Regions from separate parts of the Brucella sp. BE17 genome, predicted to be linked through region 2. Evidence: predicted binding sites of a transcription regulator. Region 2 holds the regulator's gene; each other region holds the start of a gene.

Region 1 (4,041 bases), on a different replicon from region 2:
TCAGGTCGAAAGCCGTGACGACAAGCGCCCTCAGCTTTCCGATCTTCGTGAATCAGGCTCCATCGAGCAGGATGCCGACGTGGTACTGTTCGTGTTCCGTGAGGAATATTACGTCAAGAATCTCGAGCCGCGTGATGAATTCGATCCGAAATACGAGGAATGGAAGCAGCATTTCGAGAAGGTCAAGGGCACAGCGGATGTGATCATCGCCAAGCAGCGCCACGGTCCGACGGGCACGGTAAAACTGTCGTTCCAGGCGGAATTCACCCGCTTTGCCGATCTGGCTGACGGCTCTTATCTGCCCGAACAATACGAATAACAACGCTTCATAACAGGGCTTTACAGTCCTCCCATTCGTAACACGGCAACACAAGCAACACCGAGAAACGTTGCACCAAGCAATGGCAAGCGAAGGGCTGCAAGAGCCGTGACAATGCAGGCAATGGTTTCCGCCATGCCTGTGGCAAGGGCAGTGGGTGCCACCACTGCCATCAACACTGCTGGCGGGATCGCACTCAAAATTTGCTGCATATGCGCCGAAATGCGCACGTGCCGCACCAACAAAAGCCCGGTAATGCGCATGAGTGCGCTTGCCAGAGCCATGGCGAGAATGGCGGTCAGCGTGGCTATTTCAAAGCTCATTGCCCATTCTCCTGCACTTCTTTGCGCCCGTACAAGCTGGCAACCAGAAGGCCTGCCGCGGCACCGGCTGCGATATACCACACGCCAGGCAGGTAACGATTGGTAACAACGGCAGCAATGGCACTTGCAAGCAGGATCAGACCCGTTTGCGGCCCCTTCCAGAACTTCATGATCAGCACGATGAACACAGCTGGAAAAGCAAAATCAAGACCGATCACCGCCGGGTCGCCAAGTGTATCGCCGACAAGTGCGCCGAGAAAAGAAGCGAGAACCCAAGCCGCATAAAAGGGCATGACAAGCCCTGCAAAATAAAGCGGCGTGAGTTTCCCGTTCCGCACTTTCAGCTCGGCCATCGCCCAGCTTTCATCGGTCAGGAAAAGCACCGCCAGATATTTGCTCCAACCGGTAAAGGTCTGCATGTGGCGACCAATGGAGGCGGAAAGCAGGATGAAGCGCAGATTGACCAGCAGCGCAGCAAAACCCACCCCCGACCAGCTTGCCGGATGGGTCCAGATATCCATAGCGACGAATTGTGCACTTCCGGCAAAAACCACAGCGCTCATCAAGGTAATTTCCGCGAGCGACAATCCCTTGCTCGCGGCGACCGCGCCATAAATTGCGCCGATGGGAATAACGGCGGCCACAAGAGGCATCATCGTGCGCATGCCCGCCCAGAGGTCTGAAATGGGTTTCTTCTTCATGAGCCTGCTTTAGCTTTTTTATAAAGTCTCGTCTTCGGTGAAATTAAAGCAGAATAACGACGTCACTTGATTCCTGTTTTGTTCTCATCTACCACAGATATCCATCAAGTATGACAGGGAAATCATGGCCAAGGCGCGTATTCAGTTTATCTGCCAGAATTGTGGTTCAGTGCATACGCGCTGGGCGGGCAAGTGCGACGGTTGCGGCGAGTGGAACACGCTGGTCGAAGAAGGCACCAACAGCGGCATCGGCGGCGGGCCGGGTGCGATCCTGTCCAAACGCAAGGGACGTGCCGTAGCACTGACCTCACTCTCCGGCGATATCGAGGATGCACCACGCATCATTTCCGGTATTTCCGAACTCGACCGCGTCACGGGTGGTGGCTTCGTACGTGGCTCGGCCTTGCTGATCGGTGGTGATCCGGGCATCGGCAAATCGACACTTCTGACACAAGCCGCAGCGGCTCTCGCCAATCGCGGCCATCGCATCGTCTATGTGTCTGGTGAAGAGGCGGTGGCGCAAATCAGGCTGCGCGCACAAAGGCTTGGTGTTGCAGGATCATCGGTCGAGCTTGCGGCGGAGACCAATGTCGAGGATATTCTGGCAACCCTCGCCGATGGCAAGCGGCCGGATCTGGTCATTCTGGATTCGATCCAGACGCTATGGACCGACATGGCCGATTCGGCACCGGGAACAGTCACACAGGTGCGTTCTTCCGCGCAGGCGCTCATCCGCTATGCCAAGCAGACAGGTGCAGCTGTAGTGCTGGTTGGTCACGTCACCAAGGACGGTCAGATTGCAGGCCCGCGTGTGGTTGAGCATATGGTCGACGGCGTTCTCTATTTCGAGGGCGAAGGCGGGCATCAATATCGAATCCTGCGCACCGTCAAAAACCGTTTCGGCCCCACCGACGAGATCGGCGTCTTCGAAATGTCCGACGGAGGCCTGCGTGAAGTCTTGAACCCCTCCGAACTCTTTTTGGGCGAGCGCAACGCAAAAGCACCTGGCGCCGCCGTCTTCGCCGGCATGGAAGGCACAAGACCGGTGCTGGTGGAAATACAGGCACTCGTGGCTCCCTCCTCGCTCGGCACACCGCGCCGCGCAGTCGTGGGCTGGGACGGGGGACGGCTTGCCATGATTCTTGCAGTGCTTGAATCCCATTGCGGTGTGCGTTTTGGCCAACATGACGTCTATCTCAATGTCGCGGGTGGCTATCGCATCAGCGAGCCAGCAGCCGATATCGCAGTGGCAGCGGCGCTGGTTTCCTCCATGGCCGGTATTGCGCTTCCGCCAGATTGTGTTTATTTCGGCGAAATCAGCCTTTCCGGTGCTGTTCGCGCAGTCACCCATGCGGTACAAAGACTGAAAGAAGCTCAAAAGCTTGGCTTTACCCAGGCGGAAGTGCCTGGCGGCAGTGGCGAACTGTGGAAAGATCGTAACTTCCGCCTGATGGAAACCGTCGCTCTGGCCGATCTTGTCGCGCGCATTGCTGCTTCGGGCACCAGCCCGCAGTAATAACAGGGTGGTCTGAAAGCAGGAAGATTCTGTCAACCTTCCGGTGATAGGGTTTTCGGCATTGATCCGAATCATGTGGTTTTCGCGCCGGGAATGCATGAATTATAGTTGCGTGGCAGTCCTATTTGAGGAATGAAGAGCCACCGTTAGAAGTTTGACTGCCCTGTGCGCTTTTATGCGCACCGTGAATTAAGGACAGGCCAGAATGCCGATAACCATTCTCGATGGAATTTTACTTGGGATAACGCTGGTATCAGCCGTTCTGGCGATGGTACGCGGCTTTTCCCGCGAAGTGCTGTCACTTGTTTCCTGGGCCGCGGCAGCGGTCGCCGCCTATCTTTTCTATAAGCCGCTGCTGCCCTATATCAAACCCTATATCAGCAACGATACGATCGCCATGATCGCAGCCATGGCTTTGGTGTTCCTTTTGGTGCTGATCGTGGTTTCGCTGATCACCATGAAGATTGCCGATTTCATTATCGACAGCCGCATTGGTGCGCTTGATCGTACGCTGGGGTTCTTGTTTGGTGCAGCACGCGGCGTTCTCCTGGTGGTGGTAGCGCTTCTGGTGTTCAATTCACTGGTTCCGCAGAACCAGCCCGGTTGGATCACCAATGCCAAGTCGAAGCCAATGCTCGATTCGTTCGGCCAACAGCTTCGCGGTCTTCTGCCCGAGGATCCGAACGCAGTGGTCGACAGACTGCGCCCACAGCAAAATGTGCCCACGACTGGCGAGCAGCAGGAAACGCCTGTTCCCGACGACACACCGGCCGAACCATAAGCTCAATATCCTCAGGCGCTTTTTGAAACCGGCTTTGCCGGTTTCATCTGTTTTAGAGATCAACGCCGCCTATATAGGTGAATATGCGCTGATCCAATTGAAGGGAACGCTTTCAAAATGGCGTTCTTTCCTGTAAACGTTGCTTTTAACAAACCGCATCGAAAGGCTTTGCGGACAATGTCCCAACATTCGCATGATGAAACCCCGTTTATGCTGGATGATGACACCCTGCATGAAGAGTGCGGCGTATTTGGTATTCTCGGCCATGAAGACGCAGCCGCACTCACCGCGCTCGGCCTGCACGCATTGCAGCATCGTGGGCAGGAAGCCGCTGGCATCGTCTCCTATCACAATCGCCGCTTTCATTCCGAACGCCACATGGGGCTGGTCGGCGATCATTT
Region 2 (4,041 bases):
GTGCATCATCTATGATCTGGAGGATTCGGTTGCGCCCGAGGCAAAAGCATCGGCGCGTGCAGCACTTGAAGCGCATTTTGCCGCGCACCCTTCAGCCAATTTCGAGCGTATCGTGCGGGTCAATGGTGCCGAGACGCCTTGGGGTAAGGAGGATGTTACCATTGCCGCTGGAATCGGTGCTGACGCCATTCTTCTGCCAAAGGTTGAGCGCCCGCAGGATGTGATCGATGCGGCAAACCGGCTCGATCACCATGACGCTGAGCCAGAAATGGCTATATGGGCGATGATCGAGACGGCGCGCGGTATCCTCAATGCCGACGAGATCGCGACGCTTGGCAATCGTTCAGCGGCACGGCTTGCCGCTTTTGTGGTCGGTTCCAACGATCTCGCACAGCAAACGGGCGTGCGTCTTGATGGGGCGCGCACCTATCTGGTGCCGTGGCTAATGCAGATTCTGCTGGCGGCTCGTGCTGGCGGGCTGACTGTGCTTGACGGAGTCTATAATGATTTCCGCAACGAAACAGGTTTTGCGGATGAATGCGCACAAGGAGCCGCGATGGGTTTTGACGGCAAAACGCTCATTCATCCAAACCAGATCGGCGCTGCTAACCGCGCCTTCTCGCCCGATGAGGGAGAGGTTGCGCATGCCCGCGCGGTGGTCGCGGCGTTCGCGCTGGCCGAAAATGCCGATAAGGGCGTGATTTCGCTTGAGGGAAAGATGGTCGAACGGCTGCATCTTTCCATGGCCGAACGCCTGCTTGCCAGAGCGGGCTTCTAGGCCGGATTTAAGAAAGGACAGACCATGAAACTCTATCGCTTTATAACCGGGCCGGACGATTCCGCTTTTTGCCACCGCGTGACGGCAGCGCTTAACAAGGGCTGGCAACTTTATGGCTCGCCAACCTATGCTTTCAACGCGGCAACCGGCGTCATGCAATGCGGACAGCCAGTCGTGAAGGAAGTGGATGGTGTCGATTACACATCTGACATCAAGCTTGGTGAATATTAGAGCACGGAGTAAATCTGGTCTGATCTGAGCTCTCGGTTTGCGTCTCTCTATTCGCCCAGAGCTTCTGATATGTTGTTTGCAATCTGGATCACGGCCTACCGGGGTGTGCATTGCACTTTGGAATGCCGTGTAACGCGGAGATCATGTCCGCGCCAAGGAAATCCATGAAGAGCTCCTGCGTTTCTGGAACACGGTCTTTGCAGACAACTGGCACGCCAATATCAAAACGTCGATTGCCTTGCAGGGCGCATTTTGTTCTGAATTGTTCCCGGCCAGAATTCGCTATAGCGGCCTGTCTCTGGTTCAGCAGATTGGTCCGATCCTGGGCGGCGGCGTTTCACCACTTATCGCGACGACGCTCCCGGCGGAATATTCAGACACTGTCATGCCCACTGTTCTTTACATGGTGCTGATGGCAATTGTCTCAGCCGTCTGTGCGTTCGCGTTACGACCGCCAAAAACAGCCTAACCCTTCCAAAGTACCTTCCGCTGTCATGACGGAAGGTCCCCGGATTAGCCGATCATGAACGTTGCTGCAAACCCGCTCACCGGTGCAACGCGCTTTAATGTCAGTAGCGACGGATCAACCCGATGAGTTTTCCCTGTACGCGAACCCGATCCGGTCCGAAAATACGCGTCTCATAAGCGGGATTGGCAGCTTCAAGAGCAATCGAAGCGCCCTTGCGGCGGAAGCGCTTTAGCGTTGCTTCCTCATCATCGACGAGGGCCACAATAATTTCGCCGGGGCTAGCCGTCTCGCCACGCCGGATGATGACGGTGTCACCGTCAAAAATACCAGCTTCAACCATCGAATCGCCTCGCACTTCAAGCGCGTAATGCTCTCCCGCCCCCAGCATTTCCGGCGGAAGGCTCAGTGAATGTGTCTGGTTCTGGATGGCGGAAATCGGTACGCCTGCCGCGATGCGACCCATAACGGGCACGGAAACGGTGGCAGAAACGGCATCATTGGTGGTGACGGACGCGGGGCGCGCCGCCTGCTGTGCTGCAGGCGCTTTGCCGAGGCTGCCTTCGATGACGCTTGGCGAAAATTTTCTTTGACTGTTCAGCCCCGGCGCGATCGAATCCGGTAGGCGCAGCACTTCCAACGCGCGCGCCCGGTTGGGTAGCCGGCGGATAAAACCGCGTTCTTCAAGTGCTGTAATCAGCCGATGAATGCCCGACTTGGAAGCGAGATCCAACGCTTCCTTCATTTCGTCGAAAGAAGGGGGAATGCCGGTTTCTTTCAGACGCTCATGAATGAACAGCAAAAGTTCATGCTGTTTGCGGGTCAACATTGGCGACACCCTCCGGCCTAGAACAGATAAGAGAAAAACAAAACCAGAACGAACACTATATGTTCCAGTCTTGTTCTGCAATGGTTTTTAAATAATTAATGTTCAGGCGAAGACGGGTATGCTTGGCGAATTATCGCGAAATGATCACAACATGAGGATGCGGCATGGCTCGCCATTGGCAGTCGCAGTTGCGTTTTCGTCCCGGATTAAAAGCGCGTCGGAGTTGACCAGTGCCGAGAGCATGGAAGAATCTTGCAGCGAATAAGGTGTCGCAACAAGCGTGCCGTCGCCTCGTGTTTCGATTGTCGCGCGTACAAAATCGCGGCGATGATCGTTGGCGGCCATTGGCTGTCCAAGAATGGCGGGCCGGATATCGGTGTCCAGGTTTGTACCGCCCAGCTTTGCGACCAGTGGACGCAGAAAGACGAGGCTGCACACGAGGCTGGAAACAGGATTGCCCGGCAGGCCGATCACATGCACGGTTTTGCTTCCGACTATTTTGCGACCATACATCAGCGGCTTGCCTGGGCGCATGGCAATTTTCCAGAAGTCGAGATCTACGCCGCAATTGCGCAAGGCGACATGGATAAAATCGCGGTCGCCAACCGAGGCGCCACCAACTGTCACCAGCACATCGATGCCGCTCTCCAGCGCCTGCGCGATGGCCGCTTCGATTTTTGCAGGATTATCGGGGATGATGCCCAGATCCTGAGACATGCCACCCGCACGGCGAATGATTTCTGCAACGCCGAGACTGTTGGACGCGACGATCTGGTCAGGTCCCGGCGCGGTGCCTGGAGGGACGAGTTCGTCACCTGTGGCGAGAATGGCAATGCGGGGCCTGCGAAAGACATCCAAGGCTGCATTGCCGCTTGCCGCAGCCAGCGACAGCGCTGCTGCATCCAACTCGCGTCCCGCCTCGAGAACCGTTTTGTCCGGCGCAAAATCCAGCCCAGCGCGGCGAATATGGCGACCTTTGTCGATACCCTCCAATATTGTCAGTTGGTCACCTTTACGGTCTGTATGTTCCTGAATGACGATCGTGTCGGCATTGTCGGGCAGGGGGGCGCCAGTAAAGATGCGAACGGCTTCGCCGGGTCGCAAACTGCCGTTAAAGCGTTTTCCGGCAGCGGATTCGCCAATCACTTTCAGAGGCAGCGGATAAGTGATGTCTGCGGGCGCAATCAGCGCATAGCCATCCATTGCCGAGCAATCGAAGGGCGGCTGCATGAGCTGCGCTTGAACCGGGTGGGCAACAATGCGACCGCCGGCTTCGCTCAATGAAACGGTTTCATATCCATCGGTATTGGCTGAATGCAGGATGCGTTGCAATGCTTGCTCAACAGGGAGAAGGGCCATGACGCTTCCTTTCAAATTATTTGCCGGATTTCTGTCAGGCTTTCCAGTCGCCTGATTTGCCGCCGGTCTTTTCCAGAACCCGGATATTGCCTATTTCCATGAGACGGTCCACGGCCTTGGCCATATCATAAATGGTGAGGCAGGTGACAGAAACTGCGGTCAACGCCTCCATCTCTACACCGGTTCGGCCCTTTAGTTTTGCGGTTGCGCGCACGCGAAGGCCGGGCAGGGTATCATCGGGTTCGATCTCGACCGATACCTTGGTCAGCATCAAAGGGTGACAGAGCGGAATAAGATCGGCGGTTTTTTTCGCGGCCATGATTCCAGCCAGACGTGCTGTGCCGATCACATCGCCCTTGGCGGCGTCCCCGGCCAGAA
Region 3 (4,041 bases), on a different replicon from region 2:
CATCGGCAATCAGGAAGCTCGATGCGCGCAAGTGATCGGCAATCACACGGTGGCTGGCGCGGAAATCGCCCTCAGCCTTGATGCCGGTTGCTTCTTCCGAAGCGCGGATCAACGCCGTGAACAAGTCGATATCGTAATTGTCATGCACGCCTTGAAGAACGGCAGCAACGCGCTCCAGCCCCATTCCGGTATCGATGGAAGGGCGCGGCAGATCGACCCGTTCATCCTTGCTCAGCTGCTCGAACTGCATAAAGACGAGATTCCATATCTCGATAAAACGGTCGCCGTCCTCATCGGGAGATCCGGGAGGTCCGCCCCAGATATGATCGCCGTGATCAAAGAAAATTTCCGAACAAGGTCCGCACGGGCCGGTGTCACCCATGGCCCAGAAATTGTCACTCGTCGCAATGCGAATGATGCGATCATCGCTCAAGCCTGCGATCTTTTTCCAGAAATTCGCGGCATCGTCGTCGGTGTGATAGACGGTGACGAGCAGCTTGTCCTTGGGAAGGCCAAATTCCTTGGTGATCAGGTTCCAGGCATGGTGGATCGCCTCTTCCTTGAAATAATCACCAAAGGAAAAATTCCCCAGCATTTCAAAGAAGGTGTGGTGGCGAGCCGTATATCCGACATTATCGAGATCATTGTGCTTGCCGCCGGCCCGAACGCATTTCTGCGAAGTCGTCGCACGGCTATAGGGGCGATGCTCCAGTCCTGTAAAAACATTTTTGAACTGCACCATTCCCGCATTGGTGAACATGAGCGTGGGATCATTGCGTGGAACCAGCGGGCTTGATGAGACAACCTCATGCCCGTTCTTGCGGAAATAATCGAGAAATGTCGATCGGATCTCGTTGACGCCAGCCATAATTCACCTTTGGGCTTCCCCGCCCTGAATGGATGCGAGCCCGAAGCCGCATCGATTGTCTTGTTTGAGCCTCACAACACCGGCAAAAAGCCGATAATTGCGAGACTTATCCATCCGATCACCTTGAAAGGCCGAATGGATTTTCCGGTTGACCGCTTTTAACGATGCGCTGCTTTCCTGTCCAGACAAGCAATGTGCGCTATAAAAGCAATTATACGATTATGCCGCGTACAAAAACAAAACCCCGCGCTGATAGCGCGGGGTTTTGTTGTCAGTTTCAAATACAGAAGATCACGCTTCCGCAGCCTCTGCACCGCCGTCTTCCTCAGGCCCGGCATCATCAAGCAGTTGCTCGGCAATCAAGCCTGCGTTCTGGCGTAGTGTCGTCTCGATTTCCAGCGCCACTTCCGGGTTCTCTTTCAGATAGTTCTTGGCGTTTTCACGCCCCTGCCCCAGACGCTGTGAATTATAGGAGAACCATGCGCCGGATTTCTCAACGATACCGGCCTTCACGCCAAGATCGACCAGCTCGCCCGTCTTGGAAACACCGGCACCATACATGATGTCGAATTCGACCTGCTTGAAGGGTGGTGCCAACTTGTTCTTGACCACCTTGACGCGGGTCTGATTGCCCACCACTTCATCACGTTCCTTGATGGCGCCGATACGGCGGATGTCGAGACGAACCGAGGCATAGAATTTAAGCGCATTGCCGCCCGTTGTGGTTTCAGGCGAACCAAACATCACGCCGATCTTCATACGAATCTGGTTGATGAAGATGACCATACAGTTGGAACGCGAAATCGACGCCGTGAGCTTGCGCAAGGCCTGGCTCATCAGACGAGCCTGAAGACCAGGCAACGAATCGCCCATTTCGCCTTCAATTTCTGCGCGCGGTGTCAAAGCGGCAACAGAGTCCACCACCAGAACGTCGATTGCGCCTGAGCGCACCAGCGTATCGGTAATCTCAAGCGCCTGCTCACCGGTATCGGGCTGTGATATCAACAGGTTCTCAAGATCCACACCAAGCTTGCGGGCATAAACGGGATCAAGCGCATGTTCCGCATCGACAAAGGCGCAGATACCGCCCTTTTTCTGCGCTTCAGCAATTGTATGCAGCGCAAGCGTGGTCTTACCCGAGCTTTCGGGTCCATAAATCTCAACGATACGCCCCTTGGGCAAGCCGCCGACGCCCAACGCGATATCGAGCGAGAGCGAGCCGGTTGGCACAGTCTCGATATCAACCACTTCGTTCTGGCCAAGCCGCATGATCGAGCCTTTGCCGAACGCCCTTTCAATTTGCGACAACGCCGCATCCAGAGCCTTAGTCTTGTCCACTGAATTATCCTCAACAAGTCGCAATGATTTCTGAGACATCTTACACCATCCTCTTGTCTCGCTTGAAGCCCGGCAGGCTCATCGACAAGAACTATTTGTATCTGTTTTGTTCTTGTTTTGCAATATGCACAACATATTGATTTATTTGACTAATTAAATTTTGTTCTTTTATTGTTCCGAAATTTTGATTTTGAAGAGAATATAAAAACTATTCGATGATACAGCCTAATCCGAGCGTTTTATCAAAAGACGATTCGGCCAGACGCAAAAAGTGCAGCCTTTCAGATGAAAGGCTGCACCGCATTTTAGATGGAAAGCTGACCGGCTTAGCTTGCTGCGCGCAGTGGCGAAATCTGAATTTCGACGCGGCGGTTTTGTGCACGTCCATCCGGGCTCGCATTGCTGGCCACTGGCTGGGTTGCGCCATAACCGATAATGGCAAAGCGACGCGGATCGATACCCTGTGAACCAAGATATTGGGCCACAGACGCGGCGCGGCGCTGCGACAGGGCTTGATTGTGGCTGGCGCTGCCGGTCGAATCGGTGTGGCCGTGTACATCCACCAGCGTCTGATTGAACTTGCGCAGCACGATGGCAACAGAATTCAGCGTCGCATAGAACTGGCTCTTCACCTGGTCCTGATCTGTATCGAAGGTAATGCTGGATGGCATGTTGAGGATAATCTGGTCGCCATTACGCGTCACCGAAACGCCGGTTCCCTGCAATTGCGAACGCAGCTCATTTTCCTGACGATCCATGTAATTGCCGATGGCTCCGCCGCCCAGCGCACCGATACCGGCACCGATCAGCACGGCATTGCGCTGTGCGCGGCTGGAACCGCCGACCATAAGGCCACCGAGCGCACCGACAGCCGCACCAATGCCCGCGCCGCCCGCCGTGTTCGACATTTTTTGCTCGCCCGTATAGGGATCGGTCGTGCAGCCCGCAAGAAAAGTAACGCCGATCAGCGCGATAGTGATTTTCTTCAACATGGAATAGTCATCCTCAATTTGCGATTCGCGCCGCTTATAATGGCGCTTCAAGGCCGGATATTGTTCAAAGACTAGAATCGCCCCGGTGTTTGTTTTAGCGAATGCCGCCGCAAGAGCGCAACTGCGCCGCATAACGATTGGCCATCGCCTGTGTCCGTTTCGCGCCATTCAAAGCTGTGGCATTGCCACGCCACACACCGCGCGAATATCCCCCATGCCCGCTGTAATAAGCCAGATAGAGACTATAGGCATCCGAACGGCTGATGCCATTTTTCCGATAGCTCTGATAGTGATACCAGCCAATGAAATGGATGGCATCGCTAAAATTACTACGCGATGCCGTCCAGCGGCCTGTTTCGCGCTTGTAACGATCCCATGTGCCGCTCAGCGCCTGCGAATAACCATAGGCACTGGAGGCCCGCTTCCACGGAATGATCCAGAGGATTTTCTTGCGCGGCGGTCGCGCATAGGGCTGGAAGCCCGATTCCGTATAGATCGTTGCCATCAGCACAGGGACAGGCACGCCGAACTCGCGTGAAACACGCTTAGCCGCACTCTGCCAATTATTGATCCAACCATCGCGCTGATCGAAGACTGCGCAGACATTGTTCACTTGCCGCGGGGCAGTCGCACAACCTCCAAGGATCATGAGCGCGACGAGACACAAAACACGCATCATGGGAAACCTCGTCTTTTACTCTTTTTTAAAAGGTAAAAGTAAAGGCGAAATTAACTTATTCTTTTGAATCCATTATGGTTTACAAAGGGTTGAGATTTTTTTCAGCGCGTGCGCTCCTGCCTGAGCCGTGTCCAGTAATCAAGCCGCTTGCGGATATCGCGCTC
Region 4 (4,041 bases), on a different replicon from region 2:
AAAGCACCAGCCCTATGCCACTCATCTTGGGTTGGTTTCCTATCTGCATATAGGCAAAGGTGGCGGCGGGGCCGGTGAAAATGGCTGTAAATACCAGCACACGAAAGGCGATTGCCATGAATGTGCGCAAGGGCGGCTTCATGGCAACGTCTCCGGGATCTTCGCTGGCGTTTGCGACTGCCATGCAAGGAGTGGATTACCCAAGACGCCATGCTGGGTGTCGGCAAAAACGCCCGCAACGATGGCTATTCCCGCAAGAAGCAAAGCTGCTATCGTCAGGCGTTTGAACAACATGGCTGGCTCCCTTAATTTTTCTAACAATTTTGAGTTTAGCCAGCGCGTCTGAACCCTCCCTGAGAGCGGCATTCATGTGCGGTTCAAAAATACTGATGTCGGGTTAAATCCACCGTTACGGCCTTGTGCCTTTGAAAATGGGCCTTATGTTTCCAATCATTGGAATGTGGAGTTTTGTACGATATTGAGGAGCAAGCCCAATGGTGGAACAGACCAAGCCTATCAAGCTTTATTACTGGCCGACGCCGAATGGTTTTAAGATCAGCATCATGCTTGAGGAACTTGGCGTTCCTTACGATGTGAAATTTATCAATATCGGCAAGGGTGACCAGTTTCAGCCGGACTTTCTGAAAATCGCTCCCAATAACCGCATGCCTGCCATTATCGACCCGGAAGGTTCGGGCGGCGCGCCGATTTCTGTGTTTGAATCAGGTGCTATCCTGCAATATCTCGGACGCAAGTTTGGAAAATTCTACCCGTCAGATGAACGCAAGCGCGTTGCGGTCGATGAGTGGCTGATGTGGCAGATGGGCGGTCTGGGGCCGATGTCGGGACAGGCAGGCCATTTCCGCAACTACGCACCGGAGAAGGTTCAATATGGCATCGACCGCTATACCAATGAAGTGGGCCGCCTTTATGGTGTATTGGATCGCCAGCTTGCCGGTCGTGATTTTATTGCAGGTGATTATTCGATTGCCGATATGGCAAGCATAGGGTGGGTTAATGCCTATAAGAATTATGAGCAGAACCTTGATGATTTTCCCAATCTTAAGCGCTGGCACGAAACGGTGAATGCACGTCCGGCGGTTAAACGCGGGCTTGTGGTGGGCAAGGAAGAACGCGAACGCGCTATGGCATCCGCCAATAAGGAAGAAGAGCAGAAAATCCTGTTCGGCCAGAAGGCACGTTAATTCCGTGATATGAACATGAAAAAGGCGGCCTGTTAGCCGCCTTTTTAAATACTTATTATTGACGGGTGAGGCTTTCACTCTTGCAGATCAAGCCACCAAGCACACAGCCGGACAGGGATAGGCTGTTGCCCTTGACCGATGCTTTGCCGTTGTATGTCTTTCCTTCATCGAGCTTGTTGACCTGTCCTTTATAGCTGCCACCCTTGCCCGACATGGTGCCAATGGACTTGCCCTTGTATTCGCCGGTCATGACCGTTCCGCAGAATTTATTGTCGCCGCAAGCGGCATAGCGGATGATGGTGCCGTTTGGACGTTTCCAACTCCCGACAATGCCCTCGTCGGCAAATGCCTGGACACTGAAGCTTGCAGCCAGTGTCAATGCCATACAGAGAATACGGATCATTCATTCCTCCCACAGTGCTGCCGCCGTAATAAGGGGCAAATCTTATATGTTCCCAAAATACTTATGGTCTTATGACCAGCTTTATTGAACGCTGCTCGCCTCAGGATAAACGCTCACTCATCCTTACGCATACGTAAAAGTAAATTAGATTACTGTTTTGATAAAGCGGAATCTTGCATTGTTTTACGTCATTCGGATGGGGCTTGTTTAAAGGCATCAAACCGCCGCGATCATTCTATGGTTAGCATCCGGTTTCCACGTGCAATGCGTGCTCAAGGCGGATTTCATCAAAAAGCGAATGAAATTTGAGGCTTGGATGTTTAACAAATTACCAAATTTACTGCTTGTTTGGATTTTGTTGGCTTGCTGTTAAGCATCTGGTTTAACGCGCGTTTTAAACCTTTCCCTTATCTTGAAGAACATGAACGGAACGACAGAGACGGCAGTTTCGCGGATGTGAAAAGCTGAAACGAAAACAAAGACCGGACGGTTCTCGGGATTTAACAGGGACAAAGACAATGGCACAGTTTCAGAGCTTGATGAATAAAGAAAAGATCGCCTCGCAGGACCGCATTCTTCTGGAAATGGGTATGAAATACGCCATTGGTCGCGATTGTGAAATCGATGTCGTCGAAGCGCATAAGTGGCTCAACATTGCTGCCATCCGCGGGAACGAAAAAGCCGCACAGTTGCGCAACCGCGTTGCCGCGACCATGAGTAAAAGCGAACTGGCAGCAGCGCTTCGTGGTGCCCGCGAGTGGATGACGACGCACTGACAGAAGGCCACATTCGATTCAACCATTCTTTTTCTTGTCAGTCGTTGGATTGGTTAGCAAGGGTCATCATCTTCAAAAAGGTGACCACTTCGCGCGGATGCCTGAGATGATGTTTCATGAGTTGATCGGGCATAATATCCAAGAGTTTAAGCGCACGGACACGCCCGTTGTTACGGTAGTTCGCAGACCATTTGAGAAAATCCCAATCAAAGCGCTCCGGGCAGCCATCAGCCATATCGGGGCGGGTGTGTCCCTGGTGTTTTCAGGATTCTTGCGATGATCCGCGAAAGGCGTAGTGGGGTCGATAGATCGAGAAACACCAGCATGTCGGCGCGTGAGGCGCGATAGTGCATGGTTTCGCTGTGGTTTCCTTCAAAAATCCATTTCTCTTTATCCGCAACAGCATTTGTCAGGCGTCCGACTTCCTCTCGTGCGCGCATGACCCAGCCAGGTTTCCAGTAAAGTGTATCAATGTGCACCACGGGCAGGCCGGTTATGTCACCAAGGTTTCGCGCCAGCGTTGACTTTCCCGAACCGGGACCGCCGAAAATCATGATCCGTTTTATGTTCGAGGTTTTAGGCATGCTGGGTCCAGCGATTGGTCGGTCAAATAGACAATAGAGTGATTGATGGCTTTACTGCGTCTCTACTTCAAAGAGCTTTCAAATAACGGACAGGCAACACCCGTTAGAAAAATTGTATTTTATAATTTTGGAATATAGCGTAATAAATTGACAGTCAATCATGCCGGGCGCAATATTGACAAGGAAAAGAAATGGACTACAAAAGACGAGCGACAGCTTAGTTCTTTTCAATTCCAAATAAAAACTGGTCACGACATACCAATTCGATGGCGTGGCCGAAGAGGCAGAATCGACAGGGAGTGACGCAATGTCCATTCGATCCATTACAGCTCTGACAGGCACTGCCATCATCATGGGTGCCGCGGCTTTTGCCTTTTCAACACCGGCAAGCGCTCTGACCATGAAAGAATGCAGCGCCAAGTACCAGGCTGCAAAGGATGCCGGCACGCTGGGAAATCTGAAGTGGAATGATTTCCGCAAGGCGCAATGTGGTGACGATGCAGCGGCAGCGCCCGCTGCGGCTCCAGCAGCACCTGCAAAGAAAACTGCCAAGGCCCCCGCTGCGGCTGATGATGCTGCGAAGGGGCTGACCATGAAGCAGTGCAGCGCGAAATATCAGGCAGCCAAGGATGGCGGTATTGACGGTTTGAAGTGGAACGACTTCCGTAAAACGGAATGCGGCGCTGGCGCTGACCCCGTTGCATTGAGCACGGATGGTAATCGCGAGCCTTCCGCGCCGACTACGGCTGCTCCGCGCGGGATGAAATTCCCGACGGCTGTATCGTCGAAATTTTCCAGCGAATCGGCTGGCAAGGCACGCATGCACACCTGCCTCGAACAGTATCATGCTCTGAAGGATGCCAATGCACTTGGTGGCCTGAAGTGGGTGCAGAAGGGCGGCGGTTACTACAGCCTCTGCAATGCCCGTCTCAAGGGCAATTCGTAAATCGTATAACAATCAGAAATAAAGGGGCTAAGTGGCCCCTTTATTTCGTTACGCATTTCATCGTGTTCGGAAAAACCAGCCGCTGATCGCAACGCCGAGCCAGCCAGCGATCATGAGTGTTCCACCA

The links. The regulator LexA, encoded in region 2, represses DNA repair genes until DNA is damaged. The targets are predictions, from matches to a motif close to TGTTCNNNNTGTGTTCNG.
Positions count from the first base shown of each region.
Region 1: radA (DNA repair protein RadA) is a predicted target of LexA. The motif match lies at 1,412-1,429, and genes of this name have one in related genera.
Region 3: recA (recombinase RecA) is a predicted target of LexA. The motif match lies at 2,368-2,385, and genes of this name have one in related genera.
Region 4: AAIB41_RS01915 (sel1 repeat family protein) is a predicted target of LexA. The motif match lies at 2,024-2,041, and genes of this name have one in related genera.

Region 1 is NZ_CP154467.1:187,615-191,655, reverse strand. Features, by position in the region: gene AAIB41_RS00945 (replicative DNA helicase) at 1-319, shown strand, start outside; gene AAIB41_RS00940 (AzlD domain-containing protein) at 340-642, opposite strand; gene AAIB41_RS00935 (AzlC family ABC transporter permease) at 639-1,343, opposite strand; gene radA (DNA repair protein RadA) at 1,468-2,859, shown strand; gene AAIB41_RS00925 (CvpA family protein) at 3,065-3,640, shown strand; gene purF (amidophosphoribosyltransferase) at 3,818-4,041, shown strand, end outside.
Region 2 is NZ_CP154468.1:279,937-283,977, forward strand. Features, by position in the region: gene AAIB41_RS12765 (CoA ester lyase) at 1-778, shown strand, start outside; gene AAIB41_RS12770 (DUF1737 domain-containing protein) at 803-1,009, shown strand; gene lexA (transcriptional repressor LexA) at 1,579-2,304, opposite strand; gene glp (gephyrin-like molybdotransferase Glp) at 2,449-3,663, opposite strand; gene moaC (cyclic pyranopterin monophosphate synthase MoaC) at 3,698-4,041, opposite strand, start outside.
Region 3 is NZ_CP154467.1:1,050,105-1,054,145, forward strand. Features, by position in the region: gene alaS (alanine--tRNA ligase) at 1-868, opposite strand, end outside; gene recA (recombinase RecA) at 1,160-2,245, opposite strand; gene AAIB41_RS05095 (OmpA family protein) at 2,533-3,198, opposite strand; gene AAIB41_RS05100 (transglycosylase SLT domain-containing protein) at 3,293-3,877, opposite strand; gene AAIB41_RS05105 (replication-associated recombination protein A) at 3,979-4,041, opposite strand, start outside.
Region 4 is NZ_CP154467.1:400,462-404,502, forward strand. Features, by position in the region: gene AAIB41_RS01895 (hypothetical protein) at 1-142, opposite strand, end outside; gene AAIB41_RS01900 (hypothetical protein) at 139-294, opposite strand; gene AAIB41_RS01905 (glutathione binding-like protein) at 495-1,205, shown strand; gene AAIB41_RS01910 (DUF2147 domain-containing protein) at 1,261-1,608, opposite strand; gene AAIB41_RS01915 (sel1 repeat family protein) at 2,127-2,384, shown strand; gene AAIB41_RS01920 (hypothetical protein) at 2,422-2,619, opposite strand; gene AAIB41_RS01925 (hypothetical protein) at 2,612-2,968, opposite strand; gene AAIB41_RS01930 (antifreeze protein) at 3,276-3,914, shown strand; gene AAIB41_RS01935 (DUF423 domain-containing protein) at 3,972-4,041, opposite strand, start outside.